DNA from 4 places in the Pseudomonas sp. Van50 genome. Region 2 is predicted to be linked to each of the others. Evidence: predicted binding sites of a transcription regulator. Region 2 holds the regulator's gene; each other region holds the start of a gene.
The links. The regulator FliA, encoded in region 2, starts transcription of late flagellar genes. The targets are predictions, from matches to a motif close to CTAAAGTTTNNNNNNNNNNNGCCGNTAA.

Region 1 (7,747 bases), 1.4 Mb from region 2:
CCGAATGCTGGGAGAAGCCCATGCCGACGCCACCACCGTGGTGCAACGACACCCAAGTCGCGCCGCTGGCGGTGTTGAGCAAGGCATTGAGCAGGGGCCAGTCGGAAACGGCGTCGGAGCCATCCTGCATGGATTCGGTTTCACGGTTCGGGCTGGCCACGGAACCGGAGTCCAGGTGGTCGCGACCGATGACGATCGGTGCCGACAATTCACCGCTGCGTACCATCTCGTTGAAGGCCAGGCCCAACTTGGCGCGCTGGCCCAGGCCGACCCAGCAGATACGTGCCGGCAAGCCCTGGAAACTGATGCGCTCGCGGGCCATGTCCAGCCAGTTGTGCAGGTGGGCGTCGTCGGGGATCAGTTCCTTGACCTTGGCGTCGGTCTTGTAGATGTCCTGGGGGTCGCCGGACAGCGCAGCCCAACGGAACGGGCCGATGCCACGGCAGAACAACGGACGGATATACGCCGGGACGAAACCAGGGAAGTCGAAGGCATTTTCGACGCCCTCTTCCTGGGCCATCTGGCGGATGTTGTTGCCGTAGTCGAAAGTCGGCACGCCCATTTTCTGGAAGGCGAGCATGGCTTTGACGTGGACAGCCATCGATTGCTTGGCGGCCTTCACCACGGCTGCGGGCTCGGTCTTGGCGCGGGCACGGTATTCGTCCCAGGTCCAACCGGCCGGCAGGTAACCGTTGAGGGGATCGTGGGCGCTGGTCTGGTCGGTGACCATGTCCGGGCGCACACCACGACGGACCATTTCCGGCAGGATTTCGGCAGCGTTCCCACACAGTGCGATGGAAATCGCCTTGCCTTCGGCAGTGTATTTCTCGATGCGCGCCAGGGCGTCGTCGAGGTCTTTGGCTTGCTCGTCGACGTAACGGGTTTTCAGGCGGAAATCGATACTGACCTGCTGGCACTCGATGTTCAGCGAGCACGCACCGGCCAGGGTCGCGGCCAGGGGTTGCGCGCCGCCCATGCCACCCAGGCCGGCGGTCAGGACCCAACGGCCCTTGAGGTTGGAGTCGTAGTGCTGGCGACCGGCCTCGACGAAGGTTTCATAAGTGCCTTGGACGATGCCCTGGCTGCCGATGTAGATCCAGCTGCCGGCGGTCATCTGGCCGTACATGGCCAGGCCCTTGGCGTCGAGTTCGTTGAAGTGTTCCCAACTGGCCCAGTGCGGCACCAGGTTGGAGTTGGCGATCAGTACACGAGGGGCGTTGCTGTGGGTCTTGAACACGCCCACCGGCTTGCCGGATTGCACCAGCAGGGTTTCGTCGTCATTCAGGTTGGTCAGGCTTTCGACGATCTTGTCGTAGCACTCCCAATTGCGCGCCGCGCGGCCGATGCCACCGTAGACCACCAGTTCCTTGGGGTTCTCGGCCACTTCCGGGTCGAGGTTGTTCATCAACATGCGCAGCGGCGCTTCAGTCAGCCAGCTCTTGGCGGTCAGCGTGTTACCGCGAGGGGCGCGGATTTCAACGTCACGGTATTTTTCGGGTTTGCGGGTAGCGTCGGTCACAGCAAAAACTCCTCAGCGATCAATCCAGACCAGCCCGGGCAGTGGGCAGCGATTTAGCGAACGTTGCGTAGAAGATCGGTGACTCATACGCATACGTCTTTACTTGTATGTACAAGCATATGCAATCAAGCGGCCAACTTGTCGAGGACACGTTTTCAGGATGACGTGAGGATTGGCTGAAAGCCCCGTGATTGAGCGGTTTGAGAGCCAGATGAAATTTCTGGAGGAGGGATTTATGAAGAACACAGGCAGGTTACGAAAGCGCGGTTCTGCGCCACGCTGGGGCATTCGGTAACAAGTTGGTGCGCAGAAGAAACAGCAGGTAGACACTTTGTGGCGAGGGGATTTATCTGTGGGAGCAAGGCTTGCCCGCGACGAAGGCAATGTGGCCTGCCAGAAAATCGAGTCGCCTGCGTCGCGGGCAAGCCTTGCTCCCACAGGGTACTCAAGAAGCTGAAATCAGCGGGCCGTCAGCTCGATCACACAGCATTGGCCGTGGCTGGTGATGTCCAGCAGCCCGGTGTTACCGCTCAATTGCAAGCAGTCGTAGAGGCCCAGGATAACGGCAGACTCGCCAATCCTGATGGTCAATCCCGGGGCCGCGCTGAACACCAGCAACGTCTCCGCTTCGCTGAAGAATCGCTGCTGCCCCCCACCCACTGCAATCGCGCGCGGTAACGCTGCGGTGCATAGATCAGGTTGAAATCCCGAATGGGGCCGCCCAGCAAGGTGCAATGCACATGGCTCTCGCCGCTGAAGGCAAAGGGGTCCAGCGGGCGCAAAGGCCCCGTGGCCTGGCCATCGACGTTCAGCGTCATACCGTCTCCCTGCAAGACGCTGATGATCCGCTCGTAACCGGCAAACGTGGAAAAACCACCCGACTCACCGATATCGGCAATCGACAGACGCCAGCCGAAACCTTCCAGGCCAGTGCCGGCATCGCGAGTGATTTCCTCGGTGCTGCCACCGCCGTTTTTCCACGGCATGCGGGGGTAATCTGCTGCGCGTAAAACCTTCAACTGGCTCATTTATGAAAGCGCCCTTCCAGACTGTGACGGGAACCCGGATGGATCAGGCGCGCGGCGGTCACCGGCTGGCGCCCGGACCAGGTGCGGCGGCGGATCAACAGGCAGGGTTCGCCTCGCTCGATCTGCAGCAGTTTGCACTCGCTCGGCTCGGCCAGAATCGCCTCGACCACATGCTCACCCTCGGTCAGCGGCGCGACCTGGTTCAGGTAGGCGTAGGGCGTCTGCAAGGTGAAGTCCTGCTTGAGGTAGTCCGGCGCCACCAGTGCGTTGACGAAACGGTCCTCGATTTGCACAGGGATGTCGTTCTCGAAATGCACGATCAGCGAATGGAACACCTTCTGGCCTTCACGCATGTCCAGGGCCAGGGCTCGCTCGGAACCGGCCGCCTCTTCCTCCAGCGTGATCACCTTGCAGGTGTGGCGATGACCACGGGAGGCGATTTCGTCGGCGATGTTATGCACTTCGAACAACGCGGATTGGCTCTTGGGCTCGGCGACGAACGTGCCGACCCCCTGCATGCGCACCAACAGGCCGTCGGCGGTCATTTCCCGCAGGGCACGGTTGATGGTCATGCGACTGAAGCCCAACTGGCTGACCAGCTCGCTTTCCGACGGCACGCGGTAATGCGGCGGCCAGTTTCCACTGTCGATCTGCTGGGTGATCATCTGTTTGACGCGGGCGTACAAGGGCGCCGGACTGTCACCCATGTGTGCGGCCAGCGGCGGTTTGGCAGGCGGAGTCGGCACGGCGGTTCCCTGTTCTGCGAATAAGGTTGCTAGCTTGCCGGAGTTTACCGGCCAGGCAAACGTCTGTATATGTATATACAAATTACGCACGATGAGGTTGAACCATGTCCGCCTTCTTTGCCGAACGCGCGCTGCTGCCTAGTGGATGGGCCCATGATGTACGTCTTGAGGTCGATGCCAAGGGCGTCCTGACCCATATCCAGGCCGGTTCCCACGCAGACGGCGCCGAACGGCTGGGCGGTCCGCTGTTGCCGGGCATGCCGAATCTGCACTCCCATGCCTTTCAACGGGCGATGGCCGGGCTGGCGGAAGTGGCGGGCAATCCCAACGACAGTTTCTGGACCTGGCGCGACTTGATGTACCGCCTCGTCGGAAAAATCAGCCCGGATCAACTCGGCATCATCGCCCGCCAGCTGTACATCGAAATGCTCAAGGCCGGCTACACCTCGGTCGCCGAATTCCATTACGTGCACCATGACACCGACGGCGCACCCTACGCCGACCCGGCGGAGCTGGCCCTGCGCATCAGCCACGCCGCCAGCGCCGCCGGCATCGGCCTGACCCTGCTGCCGGTGCTCTACAGCCATTCCGGTTTTGGCGGCCAGGCGCCCAATGACGGGCAGCGCCGGTTCATCAACAGCACCGAAAACTACTTGAAGCTTCAGTCACGCTTGCAATCGATCCTGGCCGGGCAACCGGCCCAGGCCCTGGGCTTGTGCTTCCACTCGCTGCGCGCCGTGACACCCGGGCAGATCCAGGACGTGCTGGCCGCCAGCGACCGTGATTGCCCGGTGCACATCCACATCGCCGAGCAGCAGAAGGAGGTCGACGACTGCCTGAGCTGGAGCGGCGCCCGCCCGCTGCAATGGCTGTACGAAAACACCGAAGTCGACCAGCGCTGGTGCCTGGTTCATGCCACCCACGCCAACGCCCAGGAAGTCAGCCTCATGGCCAAGAGCCGGGCGATTGCCGGCCTGTGCCTGACCACCGAAGCCAACCTGGGGGACGGGATTTTTCCGGCCGTGGATTTCCTCGCCCAGGGCGGGCGCCTGGGTATCGGTTCCGACAGCCATGTGTCCTTGAGCGTGGTCGAAGAATTGCGCTGGCTGGAGTATGGCCAGCGCCTGCGCGACCAACGGCGCAACCGCTTGTATCGGGCGGATCAGCCGATGGTCGGCCGCACCTTGTTCGACGCGGCATTGGAAGGCGGCGCCCAGGCCCTGGGGCAACCGGTCGGTGCCCTCGACATCGGCAAGCGCGCCGACTGGCTGGTGCTCGATGGCAACGACCCGTACCTGGCCACGGCCAATGGCGACGGGATTCTCAATCGCTGGTTGTTTGCCGGCGGCGATCGTCAGGTGCGGGATGTGATGGTCGGTGGACGGTGGGTTGTGCGTGATGGGCGTCATGCCGGCGAAGAGGAAAGCGCTCGGGCGTTCACCCAGGTATTGCGCGAACTTCTAGACTGACGCGGATAAAAAGATGTGGGAGCGAGCTTGCTCGCGATGAGGCCTTCACATTCAACACTAAGGTTGGCTGGAAGTCCGTCATCGCGAGCAAGCTCGCTCCCACATGGGTTCTCAGGAGCCGATCAATTCGAAGTCTTGGCCATCTGCCGATCCGACGCTCGCCAGATCAGTCGTGTCGTGTCATAGCCCTGCTGGCGCGCCTTGCTCAGCAGTTCCTCGCGCACGACGCTATTGACGGTCGGTGTGCGGGACAGCAGCCACATGTAGCGGCGGCTCGGGTCGCCGACGATGGCGGTCTTGTAGTCATCGCTGACGTACAGCACCCAGTATTGCCCTTTCGCCACGCCCGGCACGATCCGTGAAAACCAGTTGTCGAACTCGACCCAGAGCTTGTCGGTCTTGCCCGGCACCTGCGGCGTGGCCGTGCCCCTGGCCTCCTCCCACTGCCAGTCCGAGGTCAGGCAGCGATTGAGCACACCCACGTTGCCGTCTGGCTTGAGGATGTAGTGAGCTTCCGATTGCGCGCAATTGCGCTGGAAATACATGGGCAGACGGGCCAACTCATACCAGGTCCCTTGGTAACGCTTGAGGTTGACGCTGTTGACCGTCTTGGGCGCCAACGGATCCTCGCCAGAAGTGGCACAGCCGGCCAATACCAGGCCAGCCAAAAGCACAAAAACTAACCGCATCATTATTTTTCTCCCGCAGGCCTCTGGCCTCGGTTTACTTCAGGCCTTGGCCGGAAAACATCAACACTTTGTCACCGGCGTATTGCACGCTGATAAAGCTTTTCTGGTCGCCCCAGGTGCAGCTGGACATGCCGAGTGCGCCTGAACAATCGGTCGGTTTCCCCAGCAACGTTTCGACTTCGGCCTTGGGCATGCCAGCCGACAGTTTCGAATAGTTTTCCTGGTTGACCTTGCTGCATGCGGTCAACACGACGCACATAAACAGCAGAGCGATAGATCGCAGCGACATGGTGTAACTCCTGGAACGGAAGGGAGGTGGCAGGGTGCCAACCTGATCCTTAGAAGAGAAAACCCCTATCTGGTTCCCTGACACCCCCAGTATTTATTGGCTGTGCAGAGGTGTTTCATCGATGAGTCACCCGGTTTGTGACGCCGTCGTACCTTTCGTCGGGACTGAGGCCCTGGCGCCTGATGGGTCGGGCTTTGGCGCCGATAAAAAGTCACAGCGCAAAATCCCGCGCTATGGCAAATTGACAGCCCTCCCTGACCCGCCCCTTCGCAGTAGTGTTCTTAATGACCAGAAACATGAAATTCAGCCATAAAATCCTGCTGGCTGCCGCCCTCGTGGTGGCCGTCGCATTCGCCTGTTTCATCCTGTTCAACGACTATCGTCAACGCCAGAGCCTGCATACCAGCACCGAGACCTCCATGCAGGAGCTCGGCAACCTGACCAGCCGTAACATCCAGACGTGGGTCGACGGCCGTATCCAATTGCTACAGTCGCTGGCCCAGCAGATCGCCGTGGACGGCAACAGTGCCGACAGCCTCAAGCGCGCCGTGGGCCTGCCGGCGTACACCGGCAACTTTCAGCTCAGCTATTTCGGCGGCACTGACGGCGTGATGTTCTCGGTACCGGCCGGCAATCGCGCCGCCGACTACGACCCGCGCGCCCGTGGCTGGTACAAGGCCGCCAACAGCGCACAGCAAACCATCGTCACCGAACCGTACATCGCCGCCTCGTCGGGCAAGCTGGTGATCACCGTCGCCACGCCGGTACAGCGCCAGGGGCAGATGATCGGCGTGGCCGGTGCGGACATCGACCTGTCCAGCATCAGCGCCATCATCAACTCGCTGAACTTCGGCGGCCACGGCCACGCGTTCATCGTCAGCGCCGACGGCAAGATCCTGATCCACCCCGACAGCAAGCGCGTGCTCAAGACCCTGGCCGAGGCCTACCCCAACGGCGCGCCGCAGATCAGCCCGGGGGTGAAGGAAGTCGACCTCGACGGCCAGACCCAATTCATCTCCTTCACCCGCGTCAACGGCGTGCCGGGCGCCGACTGGTACGTGGCGCTGGTGCTCGACAAGGACACCGCCCTGGCGATGCTCAGTGAGTTCCGCACGTCGGCGCTGATCGCCATGATCATCGCGGTGGTGTTCATCATCGCCCTGCTGGGCATGTTGATCCGCGTGCTGATGCAACCGCTGCTGACCATGGGCCGCGCCATGCATGACATCGCCGAAGGCGAAGGCGACCTGACCCGGCGCCTGGTCATTCACGGCCATGACGAATTCGGCGCACTGGGCACGTCGTTCAACCGTTTTGTCGAACGCATCCACACCTCGATCCGCGAAGTGGCCTCGGCCACCGGCCAGGTCAACGAAGTCGCCTTGCGCGTGGTCAGCGCGTCCAACTCGTCGATGTTCAACTCCGACCAGCAGGCATCGCGCACCAGCAGCGTGGCTGCGGCCATCAACCAGCTTGGCGCCGCTGCCCAGGAAATCGCCCAGAACGCCGCCCTCGCCTCGCAACATTCCAGCGAGGCCCGCAACCTGGCCGAAGACGGCCAGCAAGTCGTGGATAAAACCATCGCGGCCATGCAGCAGTTGTCGGCCAAGATCAGCGATTCGTGCGGCAACATCGAAACCCTGAACAGCAACACAGTGAACATCGGCCAGATTCTTGAGGTGATCACCAGCATTTCCCAGCAGACCAACCTGCTCGCCCTCAACGCCGCCATCGAAGCGGCCCGGGCCGGTGAAGCCGGGCGCGGCTTCGCGGTGGTGGCCGATGAAGTGCGCAACCTGGCGCACCGCACCCAGGACTCGGCGCAACAAGTGCAGAAGATGATCGAAGAGCTGCAAGTCGGCGCACGGGAAGCGGTGCTGACCATGACCGACAGCCAGCGCCAGAGCGAAAGCAGCGTCGGCATCGCCAACCAGGCCGGCGAGCGACTGGGCAGCGTGACCCAGCGTATCGGTGAAATCGACGGCATGAACCAATCCGTGGCCACCG
Region 2 (7,747 bases):
CTCAAGGCGTTTGGGAAATTCCTGCTGGTGCTGTTCGTGGCGCTGACGGTGTTGCAGGCCGACATCGATGATCTGCTGCGCATTGCCCACGAACCGCTGGAGCAGGCGATTATCCACAGCGTGCAGTTGGTGGGCTGGAGTACGTTGTGGATGGCTTGCGGCCTGATCCTGATCGCGGCCATCGACGTGCCGATCCAGCTGTATCAGAGCAAGCAGAAGCTGATGATGACCAAGCAGGAAGTGCGCGACGAGCACAAGGACGCGGAGGGCAAGCCGGAGGTCAAGCAGCGTATCCGTCAATTGCAGCGCGAGGTCTCCCAGCGGCGGATGATGGCGGCCATCCCCGATGCCGATGTGGTCATCACCAACCCGACTCACTACGCCGTCGCCCTCAAGTACGACCCTGAAAAAGGCAACGCGCCCGTGTTGCTGGCCAAGGGCAGTGACTTCCTGGCGCTGAAGATCCGTGAGATCGCCGTGGCCAATGAGGTGATGCTGCTCGAGTCCCCGGCGCTGGCGCGATCGATTTACTACTCCACCGAACTCGACCAGGAAATCCCTGGAGGCCTGTACCTGGCCGTGGCCCAGGTATTGGCCTATGTCTACCAGATCCGCCAGCACCGCGCGGGCAAGGGCAAGCGCCCCGAACCGCTCAAGGACCTGCCGATCCCGCCGGATTTGCGCCGCGATTCCTGAGTCAGGCCTCCGTCCCGGCCTGCGACGGGCGCTTGGTGTGCCCTGTACCTGTCAGTCCTGACAGTAGACAGCTGTTTTCTCTAGCCATGTAATGCTTCTGGATGCTCACTCAACCCAGGGGTATGACATGACAATGCGCGAATACAAGAATCTTGGAGGCATGGCGCTGGAGTTTGTGACGGGGGTGGTCGAAGCCAATTTCGGCGAACGGGCTATCGCTTGTGCGTTCACGTTTGACCTGGCACTCGATTTCGCGCGCTTCAAGGCCGCGGCAAACAAGTACGTGCCCAGTTATCTGGAGAATGAGATCAATGCCATTCGGCCGGAATTGGAAGGCCTGGCTTACCACATCTCCTACGATTACTTCGCTGATCAGGCAGGAAAAATCACCAGCAACGAGGTGCTGTTTCATATTTTCACCGGTGCTGACAGCTATTTTGACGGGTGGTCGAGTGGGGTCATGGAGCAGCGTTATCACAAACCGATTTTCCAGATCCTTGACGGTAAATTGAGGCTGGCCGCGCGTACGGATTTTCGATGGGAGGACCCCCAGCGGCTCATCACGATCGCGGATCTCCCGATCATTCGGTTCCAATGGGCGCTCAACGTGATGGAGGGCCACCAGATAAACGCGCCTGAACAACCTTTGTCCGATACCAAGGCGCCGACTTCGATGGTGGTGTTCACGTACACGAGCGAAGACCGGGTTGAAGTCGATGGTCAGCAAATGTACAGGGGGACGCGTTATGTCAGGGGCTGGAAACTGGATTTTGGCCCGATCACACCGCAGCAGATACTGACAGCGTAGTGACCAACCGGTGAGTTGAACCCGGCTGAATGCATGCTGTTGCGAATGTTGGCTGCAAGTTGGAAGGCTTCTTGCAATACCCCGTCTGCGCCCCTTCGGGCGTCAAAAGTTTGCTTCACAGGAACGGGGAAAATCGGTGGATCGCTCACAGTTATTCAGCACTGCGCGCAGCAATGTCGTAGACCTCAGCCGGGGTAATCTGGGCGTGCCGCTGTTGCTGCTGGTCATGCTTGCCATGATGATGCTGCCGGTGCCGCCGTTCCTGCTGGACGTGTTCTTCACGTTCAACATCGCCCTGTCGATCGTCGTGCTGCTGGTATGCGTCTACGCCCTGCGGCCACTGGATTTTGCCGTCTTCCCGACCATCCTGCTGGTGGCCACGCTGCTGCGCCTGGCGCTGAACGTGGCGTCCACCCGCGTGGTGATGCTCCACGGCCAGGACGGGCACGCCGCCGCCGGTAAGGTGATCCAGGCCTTCGGTGAGGTGGTGATCGGCGGTAACTACGTGGTCGGTATCGTGGTCTTCGCCATCTTGATGATCATCAACTTCGTCGTGGTGACCAAGGGTGCCGGGCGGATTTCCGAGGTGAGCGCGCGTTTCACCCTCGATGCGATGCCCGGCAAGCAGATGGCGATCGACGCCGACCTCAACGCCGGTCTCATCGACCAGAGCCAGGCCAAGCTGCGTCGCCTGGAAGTGGCCCAGGAAGCCGAGTTCTACGGTTCCATGGACGGTGCCAGCAAATTCGTGCGCGGTGACGCCATCGCCGGCCTGCTGATTCTGTTCATCAACCTGATCGGCGGCATGGCTGTCGGCATCTTCCAGCACAACATGTCGTTTGGCGACGCCGGCAGGGTCTACGCCTTGCTGACCATTGGTGACGGTTTGGTGGCGCAATTGCCATCACTGTTGTTATCCACAGCGGCCGCGATCATGGTGACCCGTGCTTCGGGCTCCGAAGACATGGGCAAGCAGATCGGTCGGCAGATGTTCGCCTCGCCCAAGGCCCTGGCCGTTGCCGCCGGCCTGATGGCCGTGATGGGCCTGGTGCCGGGGATGCCGCACATTTCCTTCCTGACCATGGCCGCCGCCGCCGCGGGTGGTGCCTACCTGTTCTGGAAGAAGCAGAACGTGCAGAAAGTCCAGGCCCTGCAAGAGGTCAAGCGTCAGCAGGAGTTGCTGCCGTCGCCGGCCCGCGCCATGGAAACCAAGGAGCTGGGCTGGGATGACGTGACCCCGATCGACATGATCGGCCTGGAAGTCGGCTATCGCCTGATTCCCTTGGTCGACCGTAACCAGGGTGGGCAGTTGCTGGCGCGGATCAAGGGCGTGCGCAAGAAGCTCTCCCAGGACCTTGGCTTCCTGATGCCCACCGTACACATTCGCGACAACCTCGACCTGGCGCCGAGCGCCTATCGCCTGACCTTGATGGGGGTGATCCTGGCCGAAGCCGAGATCTACCCCGACCGCGAATTGGCGATCAACCCTGGCCAGGTCTATGGCAGCCTCAACGGCATCACCGCCAAGGATCCGGCTTTCGGCCTGGAAGCGGTGTGGATCGAAATCAGCCAGCGGGCCCAGGCCCAGTCCCTCGGTTATACCGTGGTGGACGCCAGTACCGTGGTGGCGACCCACTTGAACCAGATCCTGTACAAGCACTCCAGCGAGCTGATTGGCCACGAAGAAGTCCAGCAACTCCTGCAAGTGCTGGCCAAAGGCTCGCCGAAGCTGGCTGAAGAGCTGGTGCCGGGTGTGGTTTCGTTGTCGCAGTTGCTCAAGGTGCTGCAGGCGCTGCTGGCCGAACAAGTGCCCGTGCGCGACATACGCAGTATCGCCGAGGCCATCGCCAACAACGCCTCCAAGAGTCAAGATACCGCCGCCTTGGTGGCTGCGGTTCGGGTCGGTGTGTCCCGCGCAATCGTCCAAAGCATTGTAGGCACTGAGTCTGAGCTGCCTGTGATCACCTTGGAGCCAAGGTTGGAACAGATATTGCTCAATAGTCTGCAGAAGGCAGGACAAGGCTCGGAAGAGGGTGTTCTGCTGGAGCCAAGCATGGCCGAGAAGCTGCAGCGTTCGCTGATCGAAGCAGCCCAGCGGCAGGAGATGCAAGGCCAACCGGTGATCCTGCTGGTGGCCGGTCCGATTCGCGCGATGCTCTCGCGATTCGGTCGCCTCGCGGTCCCGGGGCTGCATGTGTTGGCGTACCAGGAAATACCGGACAACAAGCAAGTGACCATCGTTGCGACAGTAGGGCCCAACGGCTGAGGTAGTGGTTTATGCAAGTGAAGCGTTTTTTCGCCGCCGACATGCGTCAGGCCATGAAACTGGTTCGTGACGAGCTGGGCGCTGAAGCAGCCATCATTGGCAACCGTCGTATCGCCGGCGGTGTCGAGCTGACGGCGGCCCTGGATTACAAACTGTCTGCGCTGGCCCCGCGGGTTCCGAACATGGAACTCGAAGACGAGCTGCGCAAGACCCAGTCGCGCATCGCCAGCGCGCAGGCCGAACTGAGCCTGCGCAGCAGCGAAGGCGAGGGTGCCGCGGGCACCAATCGTCAATTGTTCGCCGGTCAGCCGCTGACCGCCGGCCTGCCGTTGACCGCTGCCGAGCCGCTGATCGAGCAGGCCCAGGCCGAACCGCGTCGTCCGGAGCCGGCACCCGCCGCGCCTGCCCGCGGGCTCGACCCGCGCGCCCTGGACTCGATGCGCTTCGAGCTCAACAGCCTGCGCGAGCTGATGGAAGTCCAACTCGGCTCCCTGGCCTGGAACCAACTGCAAGGCAGCCGTCCGGCCCAGGCCAACCTGTGGCGTCGCCTGCAACGCATCGGCTTGTCCGGCCCGTTGTCCCGAGACCTGCTGGCGCTGATCAATGGTATCGAAGAGCCTCGCCAGGCCTGGCGCATGTTGCTGGCGCACCTGGCGCGGATGATCGCCACGCCGGAAGTCGAGCCGCTGGAGGAGGGCGGGGTGATTGCCATGGTCGGTCCTGCCGGCATGGGCAAGACCACCACCCTGGCCAAGCTCGCCGCCCGCTATGTACTCAAGTACGGCGCCCAGAGCATCGCCCTGGTGAGCATGGACAGTTTCCGCATCGGTGCCCAGGAACAACTCAAGACCCTGGGCCGGATCCTCAATGTGTCGGTGACCCATGTGGATCCGGGCCAATCCCTGGCCCAGGCGCTGGAGCCGCTGCTGCGCAAACGCGTCGTGCTGATCGATACCGCCGGCCTGCAAGCCAGCGATCCGGCCCTGCGCATGCAGCTCGAAAGCCTGGCCGGACGCGGTATCAAGTCAAAAAATTATCTCGTGTTGGCAACCACCAGCCAGAAACAGGTTCTAACCGCCGCATACCACAGCTACAAACGCTGCGGACTGGCTGGCTGCATCCTGACTAAGCTGGACGAAACGGCAAGCCTGGGCGAGGTGTTGAGCCTGGCGATCGGTCATGAACTGCCGGTGGCCTACCTGACCGATGGGCCGCGGATCCCGGATGATTTGCATCTGCCGCGCCGTCATCAACTGGTCAGTCGTGCCGTGAGTGTGCAAATGCAGGAAGAACCCAGCGAAGAAGCCATGGCTGACATGTTCGCTGACATCTACCACAGCCCGACCAAGCAGGTCGGCTGAGGTAATCATGAATATTTTTTGTACCTACATCGATGGTCTGCCATGCATTGTTCCTTATGCGAACGCGCAGCCAGTAATGTGGCCTCCGTCTAAGAAGACAAGGTAAAGAACGAACATGGGCAGCATGCATCCCGTACAGGTGATCGCGGTGACCGGCGGCAAAGGTGGCGTCGGGAAGACTAACGTGTCAGTGAACTTGTCCCTGGCTCTGGCAGAGCTTGGCCGACGGGTCATGCTGCTGGACGCCGACCTGGGCCTGGCGAACGTCGACGTGCTGCTGGGGCTTACCCCCAAACGCACCCTGGCGGACGTGATCGAGGGCCGTTGCGAACTGCGCGACGTGCTGTTGCAGGGACCTGGCGGGATTCGCATCGTGCCGGCTGCCTCCGGTACCCAGAGCATGGTCCACCTGACCCCGGCCCAGCACGCGGGCCTGATCCAGGCCTTCAGCGACATCGGCGACAACCTCGATGTGCTGGTGATCGACACCGCGGCCGGCATCGGCGACTCGGTCGTCAGTTTCGTCCGCGCCGCCCAGGAAGTGCTGCTGGTGGTCTGCGACGAACCGACGTCCATCACCGATGCCTACGCCCTGATCAAACTGCTGAACCGCGACTATGGCATGAACCGCTTCCGCGTCCTGGCCAATATGGCCCAGAGCCCGCAGGAAGGGCGCAACCTGTTCGCCAAGTTGACCAAGGTCACCGATCGCTTCCTGGACGTCGCCCTACAATACGTCGGCGCCGTGCCGTACGACGAAAGCGTACGCAAGGCCGTCCAGAAGCAACGCGCCGTTTATGAAGCTTTTCCACGTTCCAAATGCGCGCTGGCGTTCAAGGCGATCGCCCAGAAGGTCGATACCTGGCCACTGCCGGCCAACCCCCGCGGGCATCTGGAATTTTTCGTCGAGCGTCTTGTGCAACAAACAGCAGGGCCCGTGCTATGACAGCCAGCGGTTACAACCATCTCTACAAAAAATCGGCACGGGACGCCCAATACGAATTGATCGAGCGTTATGCGCCACTGGTCAAGCGTATTGCCTACCACTTGCTGGCGCGGTTGCCGGCCAGTGTCCAGGTCGAGGACTTGATCCAGGCCGGCATGATCGGCCTGCTTGAAGTGTCGAACAAATACGACGCCAGCAAAGGTGCCAGTTTCGAGACCTATGCCGGTATCCGCATTCGCGGGGCGATGCTCGATGAGGTCCGCAAGGGCGATTGGGCGCCGCGTTCGGTGCACCGCAATACCCGCATGGTCAGTGACGCGATTCGGGCAATTGAAGCTAAAACCGGGCGTGACGCTAAAGATCACGAAGTTGCGGCCGAACTCCAGTTGAGTCTCGACGATTATTACGGGATTTTGAACGATACCTTGGGCAGCCGCCTGTTCAGTTTCGACGACCTGTTGCAGGACGGCGAACACGAAGGGCTGCACGAGGATAACGCGAGTGCTCACATGGAGCCGTCGCGTGACCTGGAAGATGAACGTTTCCAGAGTGCGCTGGCGGATGCGATTGCCAATTTGCCGGAGCGTGAGCGGCTGGTCTTGGCGCTGTACTACGACGAAGAGCTGAACCTCAAGGAAATCGGTGAGGTCCTGGGGGTCAGCGAATCGCGGGTCAGCCAGTTACACAGCCAGTGCGCGGCCCGTTTGCGGGGGCGTTTGGGGGAGTGGCGAGCGCGTTGACAGGCAGTGTGGGGACACTGCGACGAGGCTGGCCTGGCAGGTGCTGTGCCAGTCTCCATCCGTTGTGCTCCAGACCGTTGTCGAGTGTTGTGCCGGATTGATTGAAATGGCGCGTCCAGGTGCTGGGCGCGTTTAAGACTGCTTGGAGGTCGAATTGGACAAGAACATGAAAATCCTCATCGTTGATGACTTCTCAACGATGCGGCGGATCATTAAAAACCTGTTGCGTGACCTTGGGTTCACCAACACGGCCGAAGCAGATGACGGGACCACTGCGCTCCCGATGTTGCACAGTGGCAACTTCGATTTTCTGGTCACCGACTGGAACATGCCAGGCATGACCGGTATCGACCTGCTGCGCCAGGTGCGTGCCGACGAAAAACTCAAGCATCTCCCGGTGTTGATGGTCACTGCCGAAGCCAAGCGCGAGCAGATCATCGAAGCGGCCCAGGCCGGTGTAAACGGCTATGTGGTCAAACCCTTCACGGCCCAGGCGTTGAAAGAGAAGATCGAAAAAATCTTCGAACGCATCGGTTAACGGCGCCACGGGGGAGCTATGGACAACGAATCTTCAATGGGCGATTTCGAATCGACCCTGAAAAAACATGCCCGCGAACTGGTCGACAGCCTTGAAAAAGGTCGCTTTGGCGATGCGGTTCAAATGATCCATGAGCTCAACCAGACCCGTGACCGCGGTCTGTATCAGGAAGTGGGCAAGCTCACGCGTGAACTGCACAGCGCGATTGTCAATTTCCAGATCGACCCGCACATGCCGCAGGCCGAGGAAGTCTCGCAGATCACCGACGCCACCGAGCGCCTGGGGTATGTGGTCAAACTGACCGAAGCCGCGGCCAACCGCACCATGGATCTGGTGGAAAGCGCAACGCCGCTGGTCAATGGCCTGAGCGAAGAGGCCCAGGCCTTGAGCAC
Region 3 (7,747 bases), 1.5 Mb from region 2:
GATACGTTGCCGCACGTGGGTGCTTGCCTGGGCGTGGTCGCCAATGGCGATGGCCCGGGTGTTGGTTTGTTGGATCTGGTCGCCGGCCGCCTGGTTGACGTTGAAGTTGCCGGTGTAATGGCTGCCGGAATCCTGCAGGTTGGCGCTGCTGACCACCGCAACACCCGAATCGGCAAATACGGTGAAAGAGCTGAGCAGGGAAAGCATGATCAGGGCGAGTAGAAACAGCACGGGTTTCATGTCACTGACCTCCCGCCAGCCGACCCAGCGGGGCCAGGCCGGAACTCAACGAGCGGTTGATGGTGCCGGAGATCGCTCCACCACTACCGCCACCGTGACCGGCATTCATGCCCGGCATGCCGTTGGGGTTGGTGACCACGTTCAAACCCTGCACGCCGGTATTGGGGGTGACGATGTTGCGGATCGACGAGCCGCTGGCCACGCTGGCGAATTCGCCATCGCTCAGTTCGATGCTGGCGGTCGCTTGGTTGATTCGTTCGGAGGGGTTGGCATTGACGGTGGTCGGGTAGGGGTCTTTGCCGCCGTTGCGACCGATTGCGATGGGTTGTACGTCACGGCTGAGTACGATGACGCCGTTGCCCTCGGCCTGTACTGGCAGGCTGAGCGTTGCGCTGGCGGCGCAGCCGATCACGAGCAGACAGGTCAAACTTCTTTCGAAAGTCCCCACGGCATCGATTCCTTCTTCGGTGGGCTGGCCCTGGTCCAGCGTTGCGAAGTGAGGAAGAGCAGGTGTTGTGCCGTGTTTTGAAATATCTGCCAATTCAATGGGTTGGATTAAGGCAGGGAGCCCCGGGAAGGGATACTGTTTCAGCGTTGAGACAGGCGCCTGGCGGCCAAATGGCCATCAGCCGTTCCAGGGCTCTGGATCCAGGCTTTCAGGCGAGTGTTTCAGCAGCTTGACAGTCTTGATGACAAGGACATGAAACGGGGTTGAATCAGGGTTTGGTACGCGTGCGCTGTTTCAGAAGTGAAACAAATCCAGCGGTGCTCAGGCTTCAAGCAGTCGGGTAACGGCTGCAAACACTTGCTGGCGGCGTTGCACCCAGTTGCCCTGAATGACCTGGAAAGGTTGCCGATGTCGCCTCAGCCAAGTCTCGATCGCCTGGAAAAACGCCAGCCGTTCCGTCAACTCGGGCTGGCAACGCAAACCGTCGCCCGTCCATTCGACCTGCTCAGGGCTCAACAACAGGTGCAGGTCGTAATGACGGGCCAGCAGCGCCGGTTCGAGCCACTCCGGGCAATCGCCGAACAGGGTCTGGCTCCAGAGGATGTTACTCAACAGGTGAGTGTCGAGGATCAGCAGCGCCGGCCGATGGGCACGCGCCTGGTCTTCCCAGGCCAGTTGGCCGGAGGCGATGTCGGTGATGTCGGCCAGGCAGGTATCGCGTTGGGTCTGCTCCATGAAATGGCGCACGTACTCATCCACCCGCACGCCACCGAAGTGTTCCTGCAATTGCGCCGCCAGCCAGCTTTTGCCGCTGGATTCCGGGCCGGTCAGGACCACCACCTTCATGCGCGCAGGGCCGGGTCGGCGCGCCATTCGCGCCAGCCTTGCACGGCCAGCAGGGTGAACAGGGCATAGAGTGCGGCGGTCAGGTGCAAGCCCTTGTAGATGAACAAGCCAACGAAAATCACGTCCAGGGCGATCCACAGCGGCCAGCATTGCACGCGTTTTTGCGCCATCCACCACTGGGCCACGAGGCTGAACCCCGTGAGCGCGGCGTCGAGCCAGGGCTGGGCGGCGTCCGTCCAGTGGGCCATGGCGGCCCCCAACAGCAAGCTGCCCGCCGCGCCGATGGCCAGGCCGAGCAACACCGATGGCCCACCGAGGCGGCTGACCTGGCGCCCATCATGATTGCGCCCGGCACGGGTCCATTGCCACCAGCCGTAGAGTTGCAGCACCGCGTAGACAACCTGCAGCAGCATGTCCGAGTACAACTTCACCTCGAAAAAAATCCAGCTGTACAGCAGCACCATGACCAGGCCGATGGGCCAGCACCAGGGGTTCTGCTTGACGGTCAACCAGACGGCGATCACGCCGAGGGCTGCGGCAAACAGTTCAAGCCCGGACATGGCGATTCCTTGGGAAAGAGGAGAGGGCGGCGATTGTAAACGCTATGGCGTGGAGAGCTCCAATACCAATGTCGGATGGGCTGCCGCTATCGCGAGCAAGCTCGCTCCCACAAGGGATTTGTGGTTGACACCCAACCAGAGACCCATGCCAAACCAATGTGGGAGCTGTGAATACCAAGCTTGGAACCAACACCAAACCAATGTGGGAGCGAGCTTGCTCGCGATAGCGGTGGGTCAGCTTGCATCAATGCTGAATGTGCGACCGCTATCGCGAGCAAGCCCGCTCCCACACAGGGATCATCCACCGATCGTTAGACCCGGAATTGCTTGAGCAACCCGTTCAACTGTTCACTCAGTGCCTTGAGGCGGCTGCTTGCCTGGCTGGATTGTTCGGCGGCCATGGCGGTGCTGTGGGACAGTCCGGCGGCCTGGGTGACGTTTTGGTTGATGTCTTCCACCACATGGGCCTGTTGCAGGGTGGCGCTGGCAATGGAGGCGTTCAGGCTGTTGAGGTTGCGCAGGGCCTGGCCGATGGCGTTGAGGCTGGCACCGGCGAGGCCGGCCTGTTCGATGGTCAGTTGCGAGGCACGGCTGCTGTCGCCGATGACTTTCACGGCGGCTTCGGAATGGGTTTGCAGGCGCTCGATCATCGCCTGGATCTCGGCGGTGGATTTCTGTGTACGCTGGGCCAGCAACCGCACTTCATCGGCGACCACCGCAAAGCCTCGGCCTTGCTCGCCGGCGCGGGCGGCCTCGATCGCGGCGTTGAGGGCCAACAGGTTGGTTTGTTCGGCGATGGAGCGAATCACCTCCAGCACACTGCCGATCTGGGTGCTTTCACTGGCCAGGGTGCGAATCACTTCCACGGCTTGATCGATGGTCTGGGACAGGCGGTCGATCTGCTGCAAGCTGCCATCGATGTTGACCTGGCCTTGCTGGGCCTGGGATTCGGCGTCGCGCATCTCACTGGCCGCGTGCTCGGCATTCTTGGCCACATCCTGCACGCCATAGGTCACTTCGTTGATCGCGGTGGCCACCAGTTCCATTTGCTGCGACTGCTGTTGGCTGCGTTCCTGGGCTTGAGCCGCGTCGTTGCCCAATTCGCTGGAAGATTGCCCCAGTGCACTGGCCGACTCCTGCAACTGGCTCACCACCTGGCGCAATTTGGCGGTAAAGGCGTTGAAGTGCCGGGCCAGTTGGGTGACTTCGTCCTGGCCGTGGGTGTCGAGGGTGCGGGTCAGGTCGCTCTCGCCGCTGGCGATATTGGCCATGGCGTTGACGGTCTCTTGAAGCGGGCGGACGATGCTGCGTACGATCAGGGTCAGCAGCAGGCCCATGACCAGGGTGATCGCCAACCCAATCAACGAAGCCTTGATCAACTGGGACCGGAATTCTGTCTGGACGTCGTCCACGTACACACCGGAACCGATGATCCAGCCCCACGGTTCGAACAGTTTGACGTAGGAGGTCTTGCCGACTGGCGCTTCGGCGCCCGGCTTGGGCCAGAGATAGTCGATGATCCCTGCACCCTTGGCCTTGGCGATGGCGACCATTTCGTTGAACAGCGCAAAACCGTTCGGGTCGCGGATCGCCGAGAGATTCTGGCCTTCGAGTTTCGGGTTGGTCGGGTGCATGACCATGACCGGCGTCAGATCGTTGATCCAGAAATAGTCGCTCTGGTCATAGCGCAGGCCTCGTACCGCGCTGAGGGCTTGCTTCTGCGCCGCCTCGCGGGTCAGGGTCCCAGCGGTTTCCAGGCCATGGTAGTAGCTCAGTACACCACTGGCGGTCTGCACCACATGCTGGGTCTTCTGCACCTTGGCCTGATACAGGTCCGTGTGGATCTGCTTGAGCATGAAGGCGCCGAGCGTGAACAACATCACGATGGCCACGATCAGGATGAGCCACAAGCGTCGGCTGATCGACACACTGCGCAAGCTATTCATACGCTGTCACTCCGGGTTCTTATTCTTGTCATTAACGACGGCCGGCACTTTAGCGCCCGGCGGCTATCCATGATTGATCTGGGTCATAACGCGGCAGCGTTATCAGGGCTTGTCTGATAGGATTTCGGCCCCGCAGCGCAAAACCTGAGCCTGTTCTGATTTTTCATTGGTTTTTTTTGAAAGGTCGCGGTTATCGTGCAGCCGCTGCGTGTACCTGCATGACACTTGAATATTGATAAGACCTGCATGAACAGCGTCTTTTTTGGGGGATGAATGGATTTGTGGACCGCCTTTTCGGCACTGATTCTTGGCGTAGTGGAAGGTTTGACGGAATTTCTGCCGATTTCCAGCACGGGACACCAGATCATTGTCGCCGACTTGCTCGAGTTCGGTGGCGAACGAGCGATGGCATTCAACATCATCATCCAGCTTGGCGCGATCCTCGCGGTGGTCTGGGAGTTTCGGCGCAAGATCTTCGACGTGGTGCTGGGCCTGCCGACGCAACCCGGCGCCCGCCGGTTTACCGCCAACCTGCTGATCGCCTTCCTGCCTGCCGTAGTCCTGGGCGTGCTGTTTGCAGACTGGATTCACCACTATCTGTTCAACCCGATCACCGTAGCCGCCGCGCTGGTGGTGGGTGGTGTGGTGATGCTCTGGGCCGAGAAGCGCCAGCACCAGGTGCATGCCGAAACGGTGGACGAGATCTCCTGGAAGGATGCGTTGAAGGTCGGCCTGGCCCAGTGCATTGCGATGATCCCGGGCACCTCCCGTTCCGGCGCGACCATCATTGGTGGCTTGCTGTTTGGCCTGTCGCGTAAAACCGCTACCGAGTTCTCGTTCTTCCTGGCGATGCCCACCATGGTCGGCGCAGCCGTCTACTCGGGCTACAAGTACCGCGAACTGTTCGTCCCGGCGGATTTCCCGGTGTTCGCCATTGGTTTTGTCACGGCGTTCATTTTCGCCATGATCGCGGTCAAGGGCCTGCTGCGGTTCATCGCCAGCCACAGCTACGCCGTGTTCGCCTGGTATCGCATCGCCTTTGGCCTGTTGATCCTGGCCACCTGGCAGTTCGGCTGGGTGGATTGGACCGCCGCCAAGCCATGAACGATTCAGGCGCCCGTAAACGCGCAGGGGGCAATGCCGGCGGCGCTGTGCAGCACCTGCGGCTCAAGCTGATGGTCTTTGCGCTGCTCTGCGCCTTGCCGCTGTTCGGCTCGCTGCTGTTCGGGCTGCGGGCGGTGTCGTGGGTGCCGATGGCAGCCTACGGTGTCGTCAGTGTGGTGGCGTTCCTGCTGTACTGGAGCGACAAGCGCAAGGCGCGCGCCGAGGCCTGGCGCACCCCGGAGAACGTGCTGCATGCACTGGAGCTGGCCGGCGGTTGGCCTGGAGCCTTGCTGGCCCAGCAGCTGTTTCGCCACAAGACCCGCAAAGTCTCGTTCCAGGTGGTGTTCTGGTTCATCGTACTGTTGCACCAGGTGTTCTGGATCGACCAGTTGTTCCTGGGTGGTTATCTGTTGGCGTTGTCCTAGACAACCAGCTTGACTTCAAACCTGTGGGAGCGAGCTTGCTCGCGATGGCGGCGGGTCAGTCGCGCCGCCACTACAGCAACAACCCGACCTGGGTACGCTTCGGTAACTTGCCGACCACCAATTGGTGCGAGCGTTGCAGCAGGCCACGCAGTTCTTCGGCCCCCAGCGGGTAGGGTAGCTGCATGATGACCCACTGGGCCCGTGCCAGGTAAGGCGCGGGGTGAATGCCTGGCCGGTCGCAGTGACCCAGGAACAGATCCTTGTCGACCTTGAACGCCAACGAGTCGCCCCGCAGGCCCTGGAGGGCGAACATCTTGTTCCCGGCGATGGAAAACACCCGCACGCCGCCCCATTTGTAGTCTTCCCTGGCACCGGGCAAACCCAGGCAAAACTGCGCGACATCCTCTTCGCTCAACCTCATAGTGTTCTATCTCCACAGCCCTCGAAGGCTTCCACCAAATGATCGATCCAGGCGCGGACCGCTGGCAACATGCCGCGCCGATGCGGGTAGACCGCCTGTAGCCAGCCGTCGGGCAACGACCATCCCGGCAGCAGTTCCACCAGTGTGCCGTCCCGCAATTCCTGCTCGCAATACATGCTCGGCAATAAAGTGAAGCCCAGGCCGGCGAGGGTGCAGGCTCGACGCACAATGAAGTCATCGATGCCCAGACGAGCCTCCAGGCTCAGTTCCACACGCTGTCCATCGCTCTTGACCAGACGCAGATGCACCAGGCGATCGGCTTCCAACGCCCCCAGCACCGGCAACGCCTCCAGATCGTTCGGGGTCTCGATCCGCCGTCCTTCGACGAAGGCCGGGCTGGCCACCAGCATCAGTCGTGCCCGGCGCAAACGCCGGGTCATCAACAGCGGGTCTTCGTCCCCCAGGTCACGCACGCGCAACGCCACGTCGATGCCTTCGCCGATCAGGTCAACCCGGCGGTTGAGCAGGGTCATGTCCAGTTGCACCAAGGGGTACTTCACCAGGAAGGTTTCGATTACCACCGGCAGGAACTGGTGAGCCAGGCCCACGGGGCTGGACACCCGCAATCGGCCGCGGGGCTCGCTGGACATGCTCGCCACCGCTTCGTCGGCCATCTCAGCCTCCAGCAACATGGCCTGGCAATGGCGCAAATAACGTTCGCCAACCGCCGTCAATTTCAACTGGCGGGTGGTGCGCTGGAGCAACCGGGCGCCGAGGCGTTCTTCCAGCTCGGCGATACGCCGCGACAGTCGCGATTTGGGAATGCCCAGCAAGCGCCCGGCCGCCGCGAAGCCACCGGCTTCGACGACTTTGGCGAAGTAGTACAAGTCATTGAGGTCTTGCATGGCGAGTCCGATTGTCCTGTCAGTGGGACAAACTATCGCATTTATGCTGACTTATCGATCATTGGCTTCATCGATAGGATGGTCGCCAATTGATCGCCTGGTTGCGGTCCTCATTTGGAGAGCATTGATATGAAACTGCTGCACATCGATTCGAGCATCCTCGGCGACAACTCCGCTTCCCGCCAATTGAGCCGTGAAGTGGTTGAAGCCTGGAAAGCTGCCGAGCCAGGCATCACCGTCACCTACCGTGACCTGGCCGCCGATGCCATCAGCCATTTTTCCGCCCAGACCCTGGTCGCTGCCGGTACCAGCGCCGAATTGCGCGACGCTGCGCTCAAGTACGAAGCCGACCTTAGCAGCGAGACAATGGCAGAGTTCCAGGCGGCGGATGCGCTGGTCATCGCCGCGCCGATGTACAACTTCAGCATTCCGACCCAACTCAAGGCCTGGATCGACCGTATTGCCGTGGCCGGCCAGACGTTCCGCTACACCGAAGCGGGCTTCGAAGGCCTGTGCGGTGGCAAGAAGCTGGTGATCGTTTCCACCGCCGGTGGTGTGCACACCGGGCAGCCGAGTGGTGCAGGCCATGAGGATTACCTGAAAGTGATGTTCGGTTTTCTGGGCATCACCGACATCGAATTCGTCCGTGCGGAAGGGCTGGCCAAGGGCGATGACATGCGCAATAAGGGCATGAACGAAGCCCAGGCGCAGATCGGCGAACAGTTCGCCGCTGCGTAAAACCTGCGTAAAGGCAGCAAGCGCTTCGGGCAACCTTCGCAAAACCCTGTATTCTCGTCGTCATTGGATGGCCGGGATGCAGGGTTTTGCTGCATTCGGCGCCGGGGATTCTGG
Region 4 (7,747 bases), 2.9 Mb from region 2:
CAAGATCAACGCCCCGATCGGTCGTCACGGCCAGCAGCGCCAGCGCATGGCGGTGATGGAAGGTGGCAAGCAGGCGGTCAGCCACTATCGTGTGCTGGAGCGTTTCCGTTCCCACACCCACGTGCGGGTCAAGCTGGAAACCGGTCGTACCCACCAGATCCGTGTGCACATGGCCCACATCAACTTCCCGTTGGTGGGCGACCCGGCTTATGGCGGTCGTTTCCGCATTCCGCCAGCCGCCAGCCAGACCATGGTCGAATCGCTGAAGAATTTCCCGCGCCAGGCACTGCACGCGCGTTTCCTGGAGCTTGATCATCCGACGACCGGCAAACGCATGAGCTGGGAATCGCCGTTGCCGGATGATTTCGTCTGGCTGCTGACGTTGCTCAAGCAGGACCGCGAGGCGTTCGTCGGATGAGTGCCTGGCTGACGCCCGACTGGCCCGCGCCGGCCCGGGTCAAGGCCTGCGTCACCACCCGCGAGGGCGGCGTCAGCCTGGCGCCGTTCGACAGCCTCAACCTGGGCGACCATGTGGGCGACGACCCTAGGGCCGTCGCTGAAAACCGCCGTCGTCTCACCGATCAATTCGTTATCACCCCGGCCTGGCTGCAGCAGGTCCACGGCATTGCCGTGGTCGAGGCTGACCCGACCCAGGTGGCGACCGCCGATGCCAGTTGGACCGCCACGCCGGGTATCGCTTGCACGGCGATGACCGCCGATTGCCTGCCGGTGCTGTTCTGCAACCGTGCCGGCACCCGTGTCGCGGCGGCCCATGCCGGTTGGCGTGGGCTGGCGAACGGTGTGCTGGAAGCCACCCTCGACAACCTTGCCGTGCCCGCGAATGAAATCCTGGCCTGGCTCGGCCCGGCCATCGGGCCGCAAGCGTTCGAAGTCGGGCCGGAAGTGCGTGAAGCCTTCATCGCGCAACTGCCTGAGGCGGTAAAAGCCTTTGCCGCGAGCCCCAATGCTGGCAAATTCCTTGCTGACATCTATCAGTTGGCCCGCTTGCGGCTGGCGGCGCGCGGTGTCACCGCGGTGTACGGTGGGGGCCTCTGCACCGTGAACGACCCGCGTTTCTTCTCCTACCGGCGCAACCCGCGCACCGGCCGCTTTGCCTCGTTGATCTGGATCGAACGCTAGACTTCCCTGATCTGCATCAAGGCTGCGCTGCTTGAAACTTCCAGAATCGACCACATCTATAAGGGTATCTGGCAGGTTTCTTCATTCAGGATGTGTTTAGGTCCGGCCTGCTCAAAAGGAAGGTGACCCATGCGTATTGATCGTTTAACCAGCAAATTACAATTGGCCCTGTCCGATGCCCAGTCCCTGGCCGTCGGCCTGGACCACCCCGGTATCGAACCGGCGCATTTGATGCAGGCCATGCTTGAACAGCAGGGCGGCTCCATCAAGCCCCTGTTGATGCAGGTCGGCTTTGACGTCAACAGCCTGCGCAAAGAACTGGCCAAGGAGCTCGACCAGTTACCCAAGATCCAGAATCCGACCGGTGACGTGAACATGTCCCAGGATCTGGCGCGACTGCTCAACCAGGCCGACCGCCTGGCCCAGCAGAAGGGCGACCAGTTCATTTCCAGCGAATTGGTGCTGCTCGCCGCCATGGACGAGAACAGCAAGCTCGGCAAGCTGCTGCTCGGCCAAGGGGTGAGCAAGAAAGCCCTGGAAAATGCCATCAACAACCTGCGTGGCGGCGAAGCGGTCAACGACGCCAATCACGAGGAGTCACGCCAGGCGCTGGACAAATACACCGTCGACCTGACCAAGCGCGCCGAGGAAGGCAAGCTCGACCCGGTGATCGGTCGCGACGATGAAATCCGCCGCACGATCCAGGTGCTGCAACGCCGCACCAAGAACAACCCGGTGCTGATCGGTGAGCCAGGCGTGGGTAAAACCGCCATCGCCGAGGGCCTGGCCCAGCGCATTATCAACGGCGAAGTGCCGGACGGCCTCAAGGGCAAGCGCCTGTTGTCCCTGGACATGGGGGCCTTGATCGCCGGTGCCAAGTACCGTGGCGAGTTCGAAGAACGGCTCAAGGCTTTGCTCAATGAACTGTCCAAGCAAGAAGGGCAGATCATCCTGTTCATCGACGAACTGCACACCATGGTCGGTGCGGGCAAGGGCGAGGGTTCGATGGACGCCGGCAACATGCTCAAGCCTGCGTTGGCCCGGGGCGAGTTGCACTGCGTCGGCGCGACCACGCTCAACGAGTACCGCCAATATATAGAGAAGGATGCGGCGCTGGAGCGGCGCTTCCAGAAAGTGCTGGTGGAGGAACCGAGCGAAGAAGACACCATCGCCATCCTGCGCGGCCTTAAAGAGCGCTATGAAGTTCACCACAAGGTGGCGATCACCGACGGCGCGATCATCGCCGCGGCCAAGCTCAGCCACCGCTACATCACCGACCGTCAATTGCCGGACAAGGCCATCGACCTGATCGACGAGGCGGCCAGCCGCATCCGCATGGAGATCGACTCCAAGCCGGAAGTGCTGGATCGCCTGGAGCGGCGCCTGATCCAGCTCAAGGTCGAGTCCCAGGCCCTGAAGAAAGAAAGCGACGAAGCGGCGAAGAAACGTCTGGAAAGGTTGCAGGAAGAAATCGTTCGTCACGAACGCGAGTATTCCGACCTCGAGGAAATCTGGAACTCGGAGAAAGCCGAGGTCCAGGGCTCGGCGCAGATCCAGCAAAAGATCGAACAGTCTCGCCAGGAACTGGAAGCGGCTCGCCGCAAAGGCGACCTCAACCGCATGGCCGAGCTGCAGTACGGGGTGATCCCGGACCTGGAGCGCAGCCTGCAGATGGTCGACCAGCACGGCAAGAGCGAAAACCAGTTGCTGCGCAGCAAGGTCACCGAGGAAGAAATCGCCGAGGTGGTGTCCAAGTGGACCGGCATTCCGGTCTCGAAAATGCTCGAGGGCGAGCGCGACAAGCTGCTGAAGATGGAAAGCCTGCTGCACCAGCGCGTGATTGGCCAGGAAGAAGCGGTAGTGGCGGTCTCCAACGCTGTGCGCCGGTCCCGCGCCGGGTTGTCGGACCCTAATCGTCCAAGTGGCTCGTTCATGTTCCTCGGCCCGACCGGCGTCGGTAAAACCGAGCTGTGCAAGGCGCTGGCCGAGTTCCTCTTCGACACCGAAGAGGCCATGGTGCGCATCGACATGTCCGAGTTCATGGAGAAGCATTCCGTGGCACGGCTGATCGGTGCGCCACCGGGTTATGTCGGCTATGAAGAGGGTGGTTACCTGACCGAGGCTGTGCGTCGCAAGCCGTACTCGGTGATCCTGCTCGATGAGGTCGAGAAGGCGCACCCGGATGTGTTCAATATCCTGCTGCAAGTGCTGGAGGATGGTCGTCTGACCGACAGCCACGGACGTACGGTGGACTTCCGCAACACGGTGATCGTGATGACCTCCAACCTGGGCTCGACACAGATCCAGGAGTTGGTGGGCGACCGTGAGGCGCAGCGCGCGGCGGTGATGGATGCGATCTCTACCCACTTCCGCCCGGAATTCATCAACCGGGTCGACGAGGTGGTGATCTTCGAGCCGTTGGCCCGGGATCAGATTGCCGGCATTACCGAGATCCAATTGGGTCGTCTGCGCAGCCGTCTCACCGAGCGCGAGCTCAAGCTGCAATTGAGCGACGAGGCCTTGGACAAGCTGATCGCGGTGGGTTACGACCCGGTCTACGGTGCGCGGCCGCTCAAACGAGCGATCCAGCGCTGGATCGAAAACCCGCTGGCGCAGTTGATTCTGTCCGGTCGCTTCATGCCGGGCGAAACCGTAACCGGTACGGTGGAGAACGACGAAATCGTCTTCAACTGAAGGGCGGCTCTGTCGGCGATGGAAATGGCCTTGCCTTGCAAGGCCATTTTTTTCATCAGGCCGTTGAACTCAAAGGAAAAGGCTTGTAAAGTGCGCCCCGCAGTACGTCACCCCAAGGGCGACTTCTCACTGAGAAGGAATCCAAAATAAGTTGCAAATCATTGTCTTGAAAGCAATTTAAGGGGTTGACAGAGGTTTTGAAGATTGTAGAATAGCGCGCCTCAGACACACGAACGCAGCGATGCGTAAGGGTAGAAGAGGTTGAAGCTAGCTTCAACGTTGTAGCTTGAAATATCAGTTCCGTGATAGCTCAGTCGGTAGAGCAAATGACTGTTAATCATTGGGTCCCAGGTTCGAGTCCTGGTCACGGAGCCATTTCAATCGGGGTATAGCGCAGTCCGGTAGCGCGCCTGCTTTGGGAGCAGGATGTCAGGAGTTCGAATCCCCTTACCCCGACCATATTTGGGTCGTTAGCTCAGTTGGTAGAGCAGTTGGCTTTTAACCAATTGGTCGTAGGTTCGAATCCCACACGACCCACCATTTTTGAAACCAGTTCGCTGGAATCGAATCTTAAGATCAGAGGCCAAAAGCGCTGATCGAGAAGGCGACTTGCGAAGGTCGCCTTTTTTTTACCGGGGTATAGCGCAGTCCGGTAGCGCGCCTGCTTTGGGAGCAGGATGTCAGGAGTTCGAATCCCCTTACCCCGACCATATTGAAAATCCTCGTATCGAAAGATACGGGGATTTTTTTTTGCCCGTAATAAAGTGGACTGACTTAAGTCGTCGTACGACCTGCCGATAACCCAGCGACAGGGGCGTGGCCCCATCTCAGGCCAACAATAAAAAAAGGCACCCCTTATGGTTCTTCGTCAGTTGAATATTGCCCCGCGTGCCGCGTTGGGTTTTGCCTTGATTGCCGTGTTGGTGGCGTTGCTCGGGGTATTCGCGCTGGGGCAGATGTCGAGCATCCGTGACAGTGAAGTCGCCGTGGAAACCCAATGGCTGCCCAGCATCCGTGGAGGTGATGAGATTCGCGAGTGGATGCTGCGTATCCGCACGATTTCCCTGCGCATGGCCCTGGACCAGGACCCGAAGAATATCCCGGTGTACCGCGGACAAATGGACACCCGTGACAAAGAACTGGGCGAAAAAATCGCGGCTTACGAAAAGCTTGTCGTGACGCCTGAAGGCAGGGCCCTTTACGACCAATTCAAGCAGACCTTTGCCGCTTACCGTACCGGTATCGCGCAATCCTTCACCCTGGCGGAGCAGGGGCGTCGGGACGAGCTGATCAAGCTGTTGCTGGTGGACATGAAGACCGTGGTGGATGGTTCCGGCAAGCAGCTCAACGATCTGGCGGAGTTGTTCTCCAAACAGGTGTCCATCGAGAGCCAGAAGTCCCAGGAGCACTACACCAACTCCCGGATGATCGTCAGCCTGTTCGTGGTGCTCGCGGCCCTGGCCACGGTCGTGCTGGCCATGCTGCTCACCCGCAGTATCGTCAAACCCTTGGGCGAGGCGCTGAATGCCGCTGAGAGCGTGGCCCGAGGTGACCTGACCCGACCGATCGAGACCCATGGCAACGACGAAGTGAGCCGCTTGCTCAAGGCGCTGGCGACCATGCAGCAGAACCTGCGGGAAACCCTGCAGGGCATCAGCGGCTCGGCTGCACAGCTGGCCACCGCCGCTGATGAGCTGAACGCCGTCACGCTCGACAGCACCCACAGCCTGCAACAACAGAATAATGAAATTGAACAAGCTGCCACGGCGGTCACTGAAATGACCACGGCCGTGGAAGAGGTCGCGCGCAATGCGGTTTCCACCTCCGATGCCACGCGTCAGTCCAGTGAATCGGCGTCCCTGGGGCAGCAGCGGGTCAGCGACACAGTCGATGCCATCGGTGCCCTTGCCAGCGATGTGCAGGTGACGGGTGGCCTGGTGCAATCGTTGGCCAACCAATCGCAGGATATCGGCAAGGTGCTGGACGTGATCCGCGCCATCGCCGAGCAGACCAACCTGCTGGCCCTCAACGCCGCCATTGAAGCGGCCCGGGCGGGTGAGAGCGGACGTGGGTTTGCGGTGGTGGCGGACGAAGTCCGGGCGCTGGCTTATCGCACGCAGCAATCGACCCAGGAAATCGAGCAAATGGTCCAGGGCATGCGCAGCGGTGCCACCCAGGCACTCGATTCCATGCAGGCCAGTTCCAGTCGCGCCGCCAGCACCCTGGCCATGGCGGAGCGGGCAGGGGACGCGCTGCAGACCATCACGGCCTCGGTCAATGAAATCCACGAACGCAACCTGGTCATCGCCAGCGCCGCCGAAGAACAGGCGCAAGTGGCCCGCGAGGTGGATCGCAACCTGGTGAACATTCGTGATTTGTCGGTGCGCTCGGCCTCCGGTGCGGACCAGACCAGTGCCTCCAGCCATGAGTTGTCGCAACTGGCGAATTCGCTGCGCACGATGGTGCAGCGGTTTCAGGTTTGATTGAGGGTTAAGCACTGGCTGTGCCGCCCTCATCGCGAGCAAGCTCGCTCCCACAGGATGACCGCGATCAACTGTGGGAGCGAGCTTGCTCGCGATTGCGATGGATCATTCAGCCTCGATATTGCTGATCCAGCGCAATCGTCAGTCAGGCCTCAGTGCAACTTCAGCCTAGGTTCGGTCCCGCGCCCGATCTTGCTGCCCAGCATCAGCATGGCCGTGCGGAACATCCCGTACAGCGCCATCTGGTGCATGCGGTACAGCGAGACGTAGAACATCCGCGCCAACCAGCCTTCGAGCATTACGCTGCCGGTCAGGTTGCCCATCAGGTTGCCCACCGCCGAGAACCGTGACAGCGAAATCAGCGAGCCGTAGTCGGTGTATTTGTAGTCGGGCAGGGCCTTGCCTTCGATTCGCAGCTTCAGGGATTTGGCCAGCAGCGAGGCCTGCTGGTGCGCGGCCTGGGCGCGGGGCGGAACATTGCGATCACTGCCGGGTTGCGGGCAGGCGGCGCAATCGCCGAAGGCGAAGATGTTCTCGTCGCGGGTGGTTTGTAGCGTCGGCAGCACTTGCAACTGGTTGATCCGGTTGGTCTCCAGTCCGTCGATGTCCTTGAGGAAGTCCGGGGCGCGAATCCCGGCGGCCCAGACTTTCAGGCTCGCGTCGATCACCTGGCCGTCCGCGGTAATCAGGCTGTCGGCGGTCACCTGGCTGACGGCGGCGTTGGTCATGACGTTGACCCCGAGTTTCTCCAGGGTCTTGTGCACCGGCCCGCCGATACGCTCCGGCAGCGCTGGCAAGACCCGTGGACCCGCCTCGATCAGGGTGATGTGCATGTTCTCCGGCTTGATCCGGTCCAGGCCATAGGCGTGCAGTTCGTGAGCGGCATTATGCAGTTCGGCCGCCAGTTCGACACCGGTCGCACCGGCGCCGACGATGGCGACGCTGATGCGCTCGACAATATCGGTCTGTCCGGCGTGGGCACGCAGATAGTGGTGGAGCAATTGCTGATGGAAGCGCTCGGCCTGCTTGCGCGTGTCGAGGAACAGGCAGTGCTGCGCCGCGCCTTCGGTACCGAAGTCATTGGTGGTGCTGCCGACGGCAATCACCAGGCTGTCGTAGCCCAATTCCCGAGCCGGCAACAGCTCGACGCCCGCCTCGTCATAGGTGGCGGCCAGCTGGATTCTCTTGCGCTCCCGGTCCAGGCCGCTCATGCGCCCAAGCTGGAACTCGAAATGGTTCCATTTTGCCTGGGCGACGTAGTTGAGTTCGTCTTCGGAAGAGTTCAGGGAGCCGGCAGCCACTTCATGCAGCAGGGGTTTCCAGATGTGGGTCAGGTTCGCGTCGACCAGCATCACACTGGCCGTGCCACGCTTGCCCAGAGTCTTACCCAGACGGGTAGCCAACTCCAGACCGCCGGCGCCGCCGCCAAC

Region 1: ACZ5M5_RS01965 (methyl-accepting chemotaxis protein) is a predicted target of FliA. The motif match lies at 5,920-5,947, and genes of this name have one in related genera.
Region 3: ACZ5M5_RS14260 (methyl-accepting chemotaxis protein) is a predicted target of FliA. The motif match lies at 4,162-4,189, and genes of this name have one in related genera.
Region 4: ACZ5M5_RS26245 (methyl-accepting chemotaxis protein) is a predicted target of FliA. The motif match lies at 4,608-4,635, and genes of this name have one in related genera.

The regions. Positions count from the first base shown of each region.
Region 1 is NZ_AP024343.1:454,404-462,150, reverse strand. It holds gene hutU (urocanate hydratase) at 1-1,519, opposite strand, end outside; partial or broken gene ACZ5M5_RS01990 (HutD/Ves family protein) at 1,979-2,547, opposite strand; gene hutC (histidine utilization repressor) at 2,544-3,254, opposite strand; gene ACZ5M5_RS01980 (formimidoylglutamate deiminase) at 3,398-4,762, shown strand; gene ACZ5M5_RS01975 (lipocalin family protein) at 4,885-5,454, opposite strand; gene ACZ5M5_RS01970 (hypothetical protein) at 5,486-5,740, opposite strand; gene ACZ5M5_RS01965 (methyl-accepting chemotaxis protein) at 6,025-7,747, shown strand, end outside.
Region 2 is NZ_AP024343.1:1,899,573-1,907,319, forward strand. It holds gene flhB (flagellar biosynthesis protein FlhB) at 1-696, shown strand, start outside; gene ACZ5M5_RS08380 (hypothetical protein) at 824-1,504, shown strand; gene flhA (flagellar biosynthesis protein FlhA) at 1,641-3,770, shown strand; gene flhF (flagellar biosynthesis protein FlhF) at 3,782-5,131, shown strand; gene fleN (flagellar synthesis regulator FleN) at 5,247-6,077, shown strand; gene fliA (RNA polymerase sigma factor FliA) at 6,074-6,817, shown strand; gene ACZ5M5_RS08405 (chemotaxis response regulator CheY) at 6,984-7,355, shown strand; gene ACZ5M5_RS08410 (protein phosphatase CheZ) at 7,374-7,747, shown strand, end outside.
Region 3 is NZ_AP024343.1:3,353,003-3,360,749, forward strand. It holds gene ACZ5M5_RS14240 (adhesin) at 1-240, opposite strand, end outside; gene ACZ5M5_RS14245 (hypothetical protein) at 242-688, opposite strand; gene ACZ5M5_RS14250 (AAA family ATPase) at 1,010-1,534, opposite strand; gene pnuC (nicotinamide riboside transporter PnuC) at 1,531-2,094, opposite strand; gene ACZ5M5_RS14260 (methyl-accepting chemotaxis protein) at 2,406-4,040, opposite strand; gene ACZ5M5_RS14265 (undecaprenyl-diphosphate phosphatase) at 4,314-5,144, shown strand; gene ACZ5M5_RS14270 (DUF1294 domain-containing protein) at 5,141-5,569, shown strand; gene ACZ5M5_RS14275 (MmcQ/YjbR family DNA-binding protein) at 5,640-5,990, opposite strand; gene ACZ5M5_RS14280 (LysR substrate-binding domain-containing protein) at 5,987-6,895, opposite strand; gene ACZ5M5_RS14285 (FMN-dependent NADH-azoreductase) at 7,025-7,633, shown strand.
Region 4 is NZ_AP024343.1:6,072,049-6,079,795, reverse strand. It holds gene rluD (23S rRNA pseudouridine(1911/1915/1917) synthase RluD) at 1-418, shown strand, start outside; gene pgeF (peptidoglycan editing factor PgeF) at 415-1,140, shown strand; gene clpB (ATP-dependent chaperone ClpB) at 1,270-3,834, shown strand; tRNA gene ACZ5M5_RS26265 (tRNA-Asn) at 4,134-4,209, shown strand; tRNA gene ACZ5M5_RS26260 (tRNA-Pro) at 4,217-4,293, shown strand; tRNA gene ACZ5M5_RS26255 (tRNA-Lys) at 4,299-4,374, shown strand; tRNA gene ACZ5M5_RS26250 (tRNA-Pro) at 4,468-4,544, shown strand; gene ACZ5M5_RS26245 (methyl-accepting chemotaxis protein) at 4,692-6,317, shown strand; gene ACZ5M5_RS26240 (NAD(P)/FAD-dependent oxidoreductase) at 6,470-7,747, opposite strand, start outside.